Regions from separate parts of the Gordonia sp. C13 genome, predicted to be linked through region 3. Evidence: predicted binding sites of a transcription regulator. Region 3 holds the regulator's gene; each other region holds the start of a gene.

Region 1 (4,101 bases), on a different contig from region 3:
ACGACGAGCCGGCGGCCGCCCAGCACGGCACTTCTGATTCGTCGGCGACCCGCGAACCAGGACCGGCCCACGCCGACCGTCCGCGCAAGAAGAAGGCCCGCAAGCCCGCCGTGCCCGCCTGGGAGGACGTCCTGCTCGGCGTACGTAGCAACGGGAACAGCTGATCGATGTCGGCACGTGCCGCCACCGTCTGGTTCATCGACTCCCCTGACCCGGCCGACGACCTCCGAACCGTCGTGCGCGCACCACGGCACGACCATCAGCACGCCCAGCAACTCGCGTCGAAGATTTACGGCGACAGCGTGCTCGTGCCGCTCGTCGACACCGACCTCGCGACTGCTGCTGCCGCGAAGGATCACCACGTCTACGCCGGGTTCTACGGCTCGCTCGCCGTGATCTCATGCTCACTGTTCGAGACGGCGACTCCCTCGATGCTGACCCGAACGCTGACCGCGATCCGACCGAGCAGTGTCACGACGTTGCTCTACACCGAACCCGAGACGTCGTTCGGTGCATTCGCACGATGGGAGTCGGGCTCACTCCGACGTTCGTTCTCCGCCGACCCCGTGACCATCCACGAGGACGAGGGCCTCCCGTTCACCTTCGAGAAGCCGTTCTGGGGCGGCGAGTTCCCGCTCACCTACGCTGACGGCGTGCCGAACCAAGGTATGGCACTCCCCTTCCATCCGGCGCAGGTCGCCGAGGAGGCCAACCGGTCCTGGCTCGGGTTTCGCTACACCCATCCCCTCGCGCCGACGGACCTCGACCCGGCGGACATCACCGTCACCTGCTTCGCACTTCATCCCGCCGAATACGAGCCGACCGCCGACGATTTCGAAAACTATCGAAGAGCCACCGCCGCGCGCGGCTCGGAACGCAGCGCGCCCGAGGACACGCCCCGCAAGCGCGGACGGTTCCGGGAGTACTTCGGGTTCTAGGTCGAGGACGATCGCCGGTCACCCCCCACGCTCCCTGACGTGAGAGTGATTGCGTGCGTCACCTATCCGCTCCCCGACGTGAGAGTGATTGCGTGCGTCACCTATCCGCTCCCTGACGTGAGAGTGATTGCGTGCGTTACCCAGCTCCCTGAGGTGCGAGCGCAGCGAGCCTCGAAGGGCCGGCGACCATCCCTCGCGACTTCTCACCCATGCGGATATGCGGCGGCAAGCAGTAGTGAGGCGAGGGCGGCTTCGGCGTCGGAGGCGTTGCGTAGGTCGATGACCTCGCGTAGCTGAAGGCGTGTTTCATCGCCGGACTCCGGTTCGGGTCCGTGGATTTCGTCGCGCACCTGTTGGAGGTGTTCGGCGAACCGGCGGGGTAGGTCGGGTCGCCGGTTGATGCGTTCAGGATTCGGGGGTGCGCCGGGTTCGGCGTTGAGTCGCCAGGCGCAGCGTCCTTCGTCGGGGCCTTCACGCACCATGCGGGTGGTGTAGCCGCCGGGTTGGTTGCTGACCATGCGGTTGTGTTTCGGGCACGCCGGTGCGAGGTCGGTGATGTCGGTGAGGCCACCGTCGGCCCAACCGAGTTGGGCGTGATGCATCTCGACGTGTGCGGCGGCGAGGTCGCAGCCTGGGGTGGAGCAGCTTTCGCCGTCGGGTCGGGCGAAAGAGACGAGGCGTTGTTCGCGGGTGGCCAGGCGTTTGCCGCGTCCGAAGTACAGCGGGACGGCGGTGGCGTCTTTGAATACCGCCAACCAGGGTTGGGCATTGTCAGCCATGTTGATGAGCTCGGGGATGGGGATCAGGGTGCCGGTGGCGGTGGTGGCGAACCCGGCTTCGCGGACCAGGTCGTTGAGGTCGGCTTTGATGATCAGTTGGGTCGGTAACCCGCGGTGACTCTTACCCAGGAGACCGTCCTCGAAAACAGCCTTGAGCAGTGCGTTGAACGCGTCGTGATTCAGCTGGGCGGGGGTGCGGTCATCGCGTTCGGCCGCAGCAGCGACGGCTTCGGGGTCGGCGTCTTCGATCGAGCCGCGCGGGGAGTGGGGGTCGTCGGGGTTGTTCATGCCGGGTGTGGCCCACACAGCAAGCAGCATGGTGACCCGGGCGAGAAGCTCTGGAGTCAGGTTGGCGGTCATTTTGGCGGTGCCGTCGGCGCGTTGGCGGTGGACCGACAGGTTGCGGCGGCGTTTGCGGTCGGTGTCGTCGGCGAGTGTGCCGTCGGGATCGAGGTGGGCGAGTAGGCGTGCGCCGAGGGCGGTGATGTCGGCGGGGGTGTGGTCGACGGCGATCTCGGCCATTTGTCGTTCGGCGGCGACTTTCACGTCGTGGTCGACGGCGTGCGGAATCTGCTCGAGCACCTCGACGACCGCTCGCACGTGCGCGGGTCCGACGCGGCCACCGGCGAATGCCTCGGCCAGGGCGGGATGTTGAGGTGGCAGTTGCTCGCCGGTGTGGCTGGGAAAGCTTGCGGTGGCCGACATTTGGTTGCGGCGTCGGATCGGTTCGGCGACGCGCAAACGGTGAGTCATGAACTGGATGACGCTGCGGTGGCCGGTCTTGTGGGGGAGGTCTCGTTCGGTGGCTTCGACGATCTGGCGGTCACCGGCGAAACTCAGTCGCGCGATGGCACGTTCGGTTTCGGCAGCGACGTCGACGAGTTCGGAATCGGAGCACTGCGTCAGATCGGCGGTCTGCAGTTCGGCGGTGATCCGGTGCAGTTCCTGCACGAGTTCACAAGCGCGCGAAACCGGGGCATCGGACTGCGAGATCTCGGTCAAGACGGTCACCCCCCGATGCCGTTGTGCGAATGTATGTTCGACTGTACTCCGAAACTTGTTGCTGCGCAATGATTGCCGAAATCATCGCCATCGCCGGGGTTGTCGGTGGCATCTGGTATTGGACGTTGGCGGTTGTCTCTTCGATACGCTCGCAAGCTCGCTACTCAGGGAGCAGAACCACCGCCCGGCACGCTCGCTACCCAGAGAGCAGAACCACCGCCCGGCACGCTCGCTACTCAGGGAGCAGAACGACCGCTCGGCACGCTCCCTACTCAGGGAGCAGAACCACCGCCCGGCACGCTCGCTACTCAGGGAGCAGAACCACCGCCCGGCACGCTCCCTACTCAGGGAGCAGAACCACCGCCCGCTAACTAGCCAGGGAGCAGAACGGTCAGCGGCCCATGATCAACAGCGCGATCGATGAGGTGACCCCGGCGAGAAAGCCGATGAGAAGGCCCCACACGATCCAGCGCCAGACGTAGCGATACCGGAACTCCCAGAGAGTCCAGCCGAGGCCGCCGGCGACGATGAGCACTGCCGCGATGCCGAGGAACTTGAGGATGCCGCCGATGAGTTCGTAGATCCCGACGAGCACGAAGGCGCCGAAGAGCGCACACACCGAAGACACGATGATCCCGAGTGCCCAGGGCGTGGGCTCCGCGGTCCGATCGAACGGTTCGGGGGTGTTCACTCCCCCATCGTGCCCGACCGGACGCGTTCGTAAAACGCTACGGCCGCGGCAGTCGCGACGTTGAGCGAATCGGTTCCGCGACTCATCGGGATACGGGCCTTCACATCCGTCGCCGCCATCGCCGACGCGGTGAGACCCGGCCCCTCGGCGCCCACGAGGAACCCGACCTTTTCCGCGTCGACCGCCTCGGCGAGCGTCACGGCGTCGGGATCGGGGGTCATCGAGACGAGACGGAAGTCGCGTGAACGCAGTTCGTCCAGACCGCGCGGCCACTCGTCGAACTTCGCGAAGGGCACCAGCAGGGCGTGACCCATCGAAACCCGTACGCAACGCCGGTACAGCGGGTCAGCGCAGCCCTGACCGAACAGGACGGCGTCGACGCCGAGGCCGGCGGCATTGCGGAAGATCGAGCCGATGTTCTCGTGGTCGTTGACGCCTTCGAGGATCGCGACGGTGCGCGCGGTCTCTAGGATGTCGGGCACCGACAGCACCTCGGGCCGTCGCGCGACGGCGAGGACACCGCGGTTGAGGTGGAACCCGACGATCTCGGCCATCACCTCGGCCGAGGCGCGGAAGAACGGGACACCCGACAGCGACGGGTCGCGCAGATCGTCGTCGAGTTCCTCGAGGCGCTTGTCGACGCCGAGGAAGGCGTGGGCCGAGAATCGCGACGCGATCATGCGCTGCGCGA
Region 2 (4,101 bases), on a different contig from region 3:
TCGAACACGATCAGCACGATGACGCCGACAACCATTGACGCCACGGCACCGGTCTTCGACGCCCCCGGCCAGAGCAGGCCGATGAAGAGCGGGACGAACAGGCCGGCGGCGAGTAGCGAAACGGCGTAGGACGCGAACGTGAGGATCAGCGGCAGCGGACTGAACGACATGTAGGTGGCCGTGGCGACGGCCAGCGCGCCGATCGCACCGGTGGAGATCCGGGTGAGCTTCAATGCTGTTGCGTCATCATCGATCTTCCGCAGAGTGCAGAGGATGTCGCGTCCGAAGTACACGCCCATGACGTGGAGCAGCGAGTCGGTCGTCGACATCACCGCGGAGATCAGGCCGGTCAGGGCGAGAGCCGCGATGATCGTGCCGCCGTGCGTGAGCAGGAACGACGGTAGTGCCGAGTCGCCGGTCATGGTCGGGTCGATGATCGCGATACCGATGCCGATGACCAGGATGGGCGCGTTCACCAGCCAGAAGGAGATGGCCGAGCCCCAGCCGAGAACCAGTCGCGTGGTCCGGACGTCCGGGCAGGACAGGATGCGCTGCAGGTAATTCGGCATGCAGGCGACGCCGAGCCCCCACGAGAGGCCCCAGCCGAAGGCGAGCATCGCGCTCGGTACCGGACCGCCGAGGAACTGCGACAGGCCGGGGCCGTCGCTCCAGCTCAAACCGTCGCTGCCGACCTTGGTGACGACGAGGACGAGCGTGAGCAGCACCGCCGCGACCAGCACCACGAGCTGGTAGGCATCGGTTCGGGCGACGGCCTGCATACCGCCGGTGAGGGTGTAGAGCACGAAGATGGTGCCGACCACCAGGATCACGGCCCAGACCTTGAAACCGATCGTCGTGGAGAGCAGGATGCCGACCGCGAAGAGCTGGGCGATCAGGTACACGAAATAGGCGATGACGATGGTTCCGGCCGACGTGACACGAACAATCTTGTCCCCGTATCGCTTTCCGAGAAGTTCGGGGACGCTCTCTGACGTGCGGCCGGCCCGGTGGACCCGACTGGACAAGAGTACGAGGAACAGCAATCCGCAACCGAGGCCGACGAACGTGTACGGAACCAGCGCGAGTCCCATGCCATTCGCCGAGCCGACCAAACCGATCACGGTCAGGGCGGAGACGTAGGTGGCGGTGAAAGTCATCGTGCCCAGGAACGGACACTGAATCCATCCGGTGGCCTTCTTCCTAGATATTGAGATGATTGTGTACACCGAGGGCTGGTTGTGCGACGGTCTCCTGCGCTCGACGTTGAGCGGGGTGAACGCTAAGTCCCTGATGGAGAACCTGATTACGGGTCCGTGAGGGTGTTTCGTCATGTTACGGCCGTGGGACACGCAACACTCTCACGTTGAACACGCAAGCCGGTTGTATACATCTCCGCAACGGGTAGAGATCGATTCGCAGGGACGTCCAGGGTCTACCAGGGGAATCGTCGCCGGCGGACCGGCTTTGGTCCGCCGGGGCTGCCGAGTCGGACGGAGAAGAGTCGAGTCTGCATGCAGGATGACGTCGGACACCGAAGGAGGCCTGAAATGCCATGCGCGCCAAATTGGTCGCTCGCGATACGCGCGGCGCCTTCTGAAGGCGCACCGGTACTTGTGGAGCCGATGACGGGAATCGAACCCGCGTATTCAGCTTGGGAAGCTGATGTTCTGCCATTGAACTACATCGGCGTGCGAGCGCTGGGCTCGCGACCGAAAGCCTAGCAAACCGGGGTCGGGGTCTCCGCGAGCGGCGCGAAAATTCTTCGCAGAACGGTTGCGCACCTGCGGGGACACACGTAGACTCGAACATAGTTTCGAGTTAGCCATGATGACGGGGGTTTGATCATGGCTTTCGGCGAGCCATCTGCACCACAACCACTTCTTCTCGACCAGTACGAGCGTCTGCACGCACTGCTGGACGAGATCAGCGAGACGGCGTCCACAGCCTGCTCCGATACCGACCTGCTCGAGGTCGCGATCGAGCATGAGCGCGCCGAGCGTCGCATGCTGTCACTCTTCGCAGACCACATGGTTGCCATCGACGAGCGCTCCGCATACCGCAAGGCCGGCTGCCAGACGGTGACCAACTTCGTCACCAGCGTGCTCAACCGCAGGGGTGAGGCCAACCGGCTCCTCAACCGTGTGTGGGCGATCGGCAAGTTCCCCGACATGCAGGGCGAAGCCCTCGAACCGAGGTTCCCGGAAACCGCGAAAGGCGTTGCCGACGGCGGTATCTCGGGTAGAAATGTCGACGTCATCGTCGAGGTGATGCGGAAGATCCCGGCCGGCGTCGACGCTGCAGACCGCGAAGCCGCGGAGGCGACGCTCGCCCATTACGCCCGCGAGTACGACCCGGCCTCGCTCCGCGAACTCGGCGCACGCATCCTCGCCCACCTCGACCCCGACGGAACTCTCACCGACGACCGCGACCGCGCACGCATGAGGGGCATGCGGCTCGGGCCGCAGGACGCCCAGTTGATGTCCAAACTGACGGCGACGCTCGACCCCAAGACGCGGGCGATGCTCGACGTCGTGCTGGCGGTGTGGGCAGCGCCGGGCATGAACAACCCCGACGATCCGTCGTCACCCATCGGAGACCCGGCGAAGGCCGACCCCGAAGCCCTCGCGGCAGCCGCCGAGCGTGACGACCGCTCGACCGAGAAACGCAACCACGACGCATTCAGCGCACTGCTGCGCTGCGTCCTCGACGGCGGTGCCCTCGGCGGTTCTCACCACGGACTGCCACCGCACGTCATCGTCACGATCACCGAGTCAGCGCTCCGCGAGCGTGCCGGAGCTCCCGCGCGCACCGCGACAGGCGCACTGCTCCCGATCAAGGACGCCGTCGAACTCGCCGCCGAAGCGCAGCAGCACCTGGAGGTCTTTCGAGACAACACCGCCGAGGTCCTCTACCTCGGACGCTCGAAACGCCTGGCATCCCGAGCGCAGCGGATCGCCGCGGTGGGCCGCGACGGCGGCTGCACCTGCCCACGCTGCACTCGTTCGTCTTTCGATTGCGAACTCCATCACGTCATCGAGTGGGCGGCCCAGAACGGCACCACCGACATCGACAACCTGACCACCACATGCGGTGCGCACAACCGGGCGGTCGGCACACGCGAGGACCAGTGGGCGACCACCATCGTGGCAGACGGGCTCGACGCAGGTCGCGTCGTCTGGCACCCGCCGCGATCACATCCGGATCAGACGCCACGGGTGAACCGCGCTCACCGCACCGACGAGGTACTCAGCCGGATGCGGGCCGACGCCTGCCGACGCCGGTTCGGCACGCGGGTCGAGGCAGAGAAGGCGGGGCCGTCGGATACCGCCGCAGATCCACCCTGACCATTCGATAACCTCGACACGTGCTGCTTTCCGACCGCGACATCCGCTCCGAGATCGCTGACGGGCGCCTCGCCATCGATCCATTCGACCCTGCGCTCGTCCAGCCCTCCAGCGTCGACGTCCGGCTCGACAGTCTGTTCCGCGTGTTCAACAACACCCGGTACACCCACATCGACCCGGCCCAACGTCAAGACGAACTCACCACCCTCGTCGAACCGACAGAGGGCGAGCCGTTCGTGCTGCACCCGGGTGAGTTCGTGCTGGGCTCCACCCTCGAGGTCTGCACCCTGCCCCACGACCTCGCCGGACGCCTCGAAGGAAAGTCGTCGCTCGGTCGCCTCGGCCTCCTCACCCACTCGACCGCCGGCTTCATCGACCCCGGCTTCTCCGGCCACATCACCCTGGAACTCTCCAACGTCGCCAACCTCCCGATCACACTGTGGCCAGGCATGAAGATCGGCCAGCTGTGCCTCATCCGACTCAGCAGCCCGGCCGAGCACCCCTACGGCAGCGAAAAGGTCGGCTCGAAATACCAGGGACAACGCGGCCCCACCCCGTCCAAGGCGTACCTGAATTTCATCAAGAACGACTGACTGCGCGACAGGCTTCGATTCGGCTCGTCGCAGGCTCCTCGCCTACTCAACCGGCGGCGGTCGACTGACGTTCACCCACCCGATCACCACCCGCCACGCCATGGTTGGTTGGCGGCAGGCCCACCTGGGTAATCGTTGCAACCATGAAGCTCACGGTGATCGGT
Region 3 (4,101 bases):
CCAGCGACTGACGCAGGTCCCCGAGCACCGGAAGGCCTACGTCAACGACGAGGCTCAGTGGCTTGTCGAGGAACTGCGGGTGGGATTGTTCGCCGAACGACTCGGCACCGCGTACCCGGTGTCGGAGAAGCGGGTCCTACGAACTCTGGACCGACTCGGCTGAGGCCTTGCCGGACTCGGACGACGCCGAACGCAGATCGTCGATCTCGCGCTGGAAGTCCTCGACGGAGTCGAACGAGCGATACACCGACGCGAAGCGCAGGTAGGCGACCTCGTCGAGGTCGCGCAGCGGCTTGAGGATCGCGAGTCCGACCTCGTTGCTGGGGATCTCGGCCGATCCACTGGCACGCACCGTGTCCTCGACCTGCTGGGCCAGCTGGGCCAGCGCGTCCTCGGCGACGTGGCGTCCCTGGCATGCGCGCCGGACGCCCCTCATCACCTTCTCGCGACTGAACGGTTCGGTGACACCGTTGCGTTTGACCACCGCGAGCACTGCGCTCTCCACGGTCGAGAAGCGTCGCCCACACTCCACGCAGGAGCGGCGGCGCCGGATGGCCTGCCCCTCATCAGCGACACGCGAGTCGATGACCTTGGTGTCGTCGTTCTTGCAGAAGGGGCAGCGCATCGTATCCTCACGCAGGTCACGGGACACTCTGATGCAGCCGGGCCGCATGCCAGGCCGGTAGTCGGCCGGTCCCTGTGACATCGAGGATACCGCCCGCGTTCAGTGGTACCGGGGGGCGAGGAGCGGCTGGCCGACGCGCAGGCCGCTCGACGGGAGGTCGTTCAGCTGGACGATCTCGTCGACAACTGCCTCACGGGGCATCTCGGGGGCGACACGAGATGCGATGGTGCTCAGCGAGTCACCCGAGCGCACATGCACGACCTCGGTGCCGACCGAGGACGGCGTGACCGTGGCGGCATAGTTCTGGCCGACGACCGCGATGACCCAGACGGCCAGCGCGAGTCCGACGCCGGCGAGGATGGCCGTCGCCGTGCGCCGGCGCCGGCGGATGACCGCCGAGGGGGCGGTCTGCGCGGGACGCGAGGCCGGCACGACCGGTCCACGACCGCGCAGACCGACCGGCGAGGCGCACTGCGTGGAGGCGATCCGGCGGACCCGGACCGCAGACTCCGGTACCGGGCGACCGTCGACGGGACGGCGCCCGTCGACGGGACGGCGCCCGTCGCCGCGGCGCATCGGGCGCTGCAGGACGTCGCCATGAACATCGTCGAAGTGGACGGGGTCGATGAGAGTGGCGGTGCGCATGGTGCCCTCCGTGTTTCCGGTCGAACCGTGTTCGTGCGGACCGCGTCGTCCGTGTTCGAACTGTTCGAGTGTCGATCATCTGTTCGATGAACTGATGTTCGATTTGTAGCACGGCACTCCGACAATTGTCTCGCAACACGTCGAACAAATGTTTGATGCGGTCGGCGATCTCGGCTACGCTCGTCGAGAAGAGAAGCGATCTACCAGCACGTTCGGAAATCGAGAGGAACCCGATCATGAGCGATGACGGCGGTAAGCGCACCGGAGCGCGGGGCGCCGACGAGCCCGTCACCCCGGCAGACATGGCGGCGGCCGAGGCCTCGCTGACGCCGCGGCAGCGCGGAGTTCTCGAGGTGATCCGCAAATCCGTGCGCGAGCGCGGTTACCCGCCGAGCATCCGCGAGATCGGTGACGAGGTGGGTCTCACCTCGACCTCATCCGTTGCCCATCAGCTGCGGACACTCGAGCGCAAGGGCCTCCTGAAGCGCGATGCGAACCGTCCGCGGGCGGTCAACATCGCGCCGAGCGAGCCGCCGACGCCCACCTCGCCGGACGGCAGCGCGCTACCCGAGCCCACCTTCGTGCCGGTGCTCGGCCGGATCGCCGCAGGCGGCCCGATCCTCGCCGAGGAAGCCGTCGAGGACGTCTTCCCGCTCCCCCGCGAACTCGTGGGTGAGGGCTCGCTGTTCCTGCTGAAGGTGGTCGGCGAGTCGATGATCGACGCGGCGATCTGCGACGGCGACTGGGTGGTCGTCCGCCAGCAGAACGTGGCCGACAACGGCGACATCGTGGCCGCCATGATCGACGGCGAGGCCACGGTGAAGACCTTCAAACGCCAGAAGGGTCACGTCTGGCTGATGCCGCACAACGAGTTGTTCGACCCGATCCCGGGCGACGAGGCCGTCATCCTCGGCAAGGTCGTCACCGTGATGCGGCGGATCTGACCTCGTCACTCTCGAGTACCGCGGCGGCAGCCGCGCGAGCCGCAGCCGGATCGGCGGTGGCCAGCGCGGCTGCCGCCGCGTTCTCGCAGGTGGCCAGGGTGACCCCGCCGAGCTGCGCCCCGACCGCGGCAGCCGCGACGGGAGCGCTCGACAGCGAGGTGACCCCGAGCCCGACGAGTACGCAGGCAAGGTAGGGATCTGCTGCGGCCTCGCCGCAGACGCCCACCGGTTTGCCCTGCTCGCGTCCGGCCCGCGCGACCGTCGCGATGAGGTGCAGGACGGCCGGCTGCCACGGATCGGTCAGCGATGCGAGGTCGGCGGACATCCGGTCGGCGGCCATCGTGTACTGCGTGAGGTCGTTGGTGCCGATCGAGACGAAGTCCACCTCGGCCAGGATCGCCGGGGCGAGGATCGCCGCGGCGGGGACCTCGATCATCACACCGGCCACCAGTCCGCGCTTGCGCACCTGCGCGGCGAACGCCGCCGCCTCGGCCGGTGACGCGATCATCGGCGCCATGACCCAGGGACTCGACTCGGAACCCTCGGCGGCGCGCGCGATCGCGTCGAGCTGGTGTTCACGGATCTCCGGGTGCGCCAAGGCGATCCGGTCGCCGCGCACACCGAGCGCCGGGTTGGCCTCCTCGGGCTGGTTCACAAAGCGCAGCGGCTTGTCCGAGCCGGCATCGAGGGTGCGGATGACGACCTTGCGGCCCCCGAAGGCGTCGAGGACCGCGCGATAGATGTCCGCCTGCTCCTCGACCGACGGTTCGTCGGCGCGTTCGAGGAAGGCCAGTTCGGTTCGGAACAGTCCCACGCCCTCCACCGGATGATCGGTGGCCGCACGGGCCGACGACCCGTCGGCGACGTTGGCCAGGATCGCCACCTCCACGCCGTCGGCGGTACGACCCGGGCCGGACCAGTCGGCCACGCGGGCGGCATGGCGCGCGTACTCTTCGACCCGTGCGCGGGCGGCGGCGTCGTCGGGCTCGACGACGATCTCGCCGGTGGCGCCGTCGACGAGTACCGCTGTGCCGGAACCGATCTCGTCGAGTCCGGACACTGCGACGACGCAGGGGATACCGAGCTGGCGGGCGATGATCGCGGTGTGGCTGGTGGGCCCGCCCAGTCGCGTCACGAGCGCGATCGTGGTCGCGGGATCGAGTCCCGCGGTGTCGGCGGGCGCGAGGTCGTCGGCCAGGAGGATCGACGGCACGTCCGGCGTCGGCACACCGGGTTCGGGCAGGCCCAGGAGCTCGGCGAGCACGCGGTCGCGAACGTCGTTGAGATCGGTGACGCGCTCGGCCATCAGCCCGCCGAGCTTGGTGAACACCGCGGCGAACTGCTCGGTGGCGGCGACGGCCGCCGATGGCGCCGAGGCACCCTTGGCGATCAGTCCCGACGCCGCACCGATCCAACCGCGGTCCTCCGCGAGTCCGGCGGTGGCGGTGAGCACCTCGGCGGCGACGCCGGTGTTCTGCGAGGCCCGCTCACGCAGGCGCGCGGCGACGGCAGCCGCTGCGGCGGTGAACCGCTGGGCCTCGTCGGCGCGCTTGTCCTCGGCGACCTCGACACCGGCGCCGAGGGCCTCCGCGGAATGGTCGGGACGGCGTCCTGGCCAGAGTGCGGGCCCATGGGCCACACCACCGACAACCGGCGTCCCCGTCAGAATCTGCGTCATGTGACCACGGTTACAAATTCTTCTTGACTTGTCAACACAAACAGGCGTAAACACAGTTACTACAACACGCAAAGCCACATGTTCCCACATTCCCGGAGAACATCACATGCGCGGAACGATCAGAACGGAGCCGGTGTGTACGCCGAGGAGAGACAGCAGGCCATCACCGAGGAGGTACGCGTCGCAGGACGCGCCTCGGTCGCCGAGCT

What was found. Region 3 encodes LexA, which represses DNA repair genes until DNA is damaged. Its sites were predicted from a motif close to CGAACANNTGTTCG; they were not measured.
Region 1: a site for LexA is predicted at 2,746-2,759, ahead of M1L58_RS16020 (HNH endonuclease signature motif containing protein). Genes of this name have one in related genera too.
Region 2: a site for LexA is predicted at 1,803-1,816, ahead of M1L58_RS12505 (HNH endonuclease signature motif containing protein). Genes of this name have one in related genera too.

What each region holds. Positions count from the first base shown of each region.
Region 1 is NZ_JALPSY010000021.1:15,280-19,380, forward strand. It holds gene sepH (septation protein SepH) at 1-164, shown strand, start outside; gene M1L58_RS16015 (DUF6928 family protein) at 168-938, shown strand; gene M1L58_RS16020 (HNH endonuclease signature motif containing protein) at 1,142-2,728, opposite strand; gene M1L58_RS16025 (DUF2537 domain-containing protein) at 3,111-3,410, opposite strand; gene M1L58_RS16030 (TrmH family RNA methyltransferase) at 3,407-4,101, opposite strand, start outside.
Region 2 is NZ_JALPSY010000013.1:59,136-63,236, forward strand. It holds gene M1L58_RS12495 (sodium:solute symporter family protein) at 1-1,157, opposite strand, end outside; tRNA gene M1L58_RS12500 (tRNA-Gly) at 1,615-1,688, opposite strand; gene M1L58_RS12505 (HNH endonuclease signature motif containing protein) at 1,845-3,344, shown strand; gene dcd (dCTP deaminase) at 3,365-3,937, shown strand; gene M1L58_RS12515 (UDP-glucose dehydrogenase family protein) at 4,081-4,101, shown strand, end outside.
Region 3 is NZ_JALPSY010000001.1:292,070-296,170, forward strand. It holds gene hrpA (ATP-dependent RNA helicase HrpA) at 1-163, shown strand, start outside; gene nrdR (transcriptional regulator NrdR) at 137-625, opposite strand; gene M1L58_RS01360 (LysM peptidoglycan-binding domain-containing protein) at 725-1,270, opposite strand; gene lexA (transcriptional repressor LexA) at 1,507-2,214, shown strand; gene M1L58_RS01370 (putative PEP-binding protein) at 2,192-3,892, opposite strand; gene M1L58_RS01375 (DeoR/GlpR family DNA-binding transcription regulator) at 4,028-4,101, shown strand, end outside.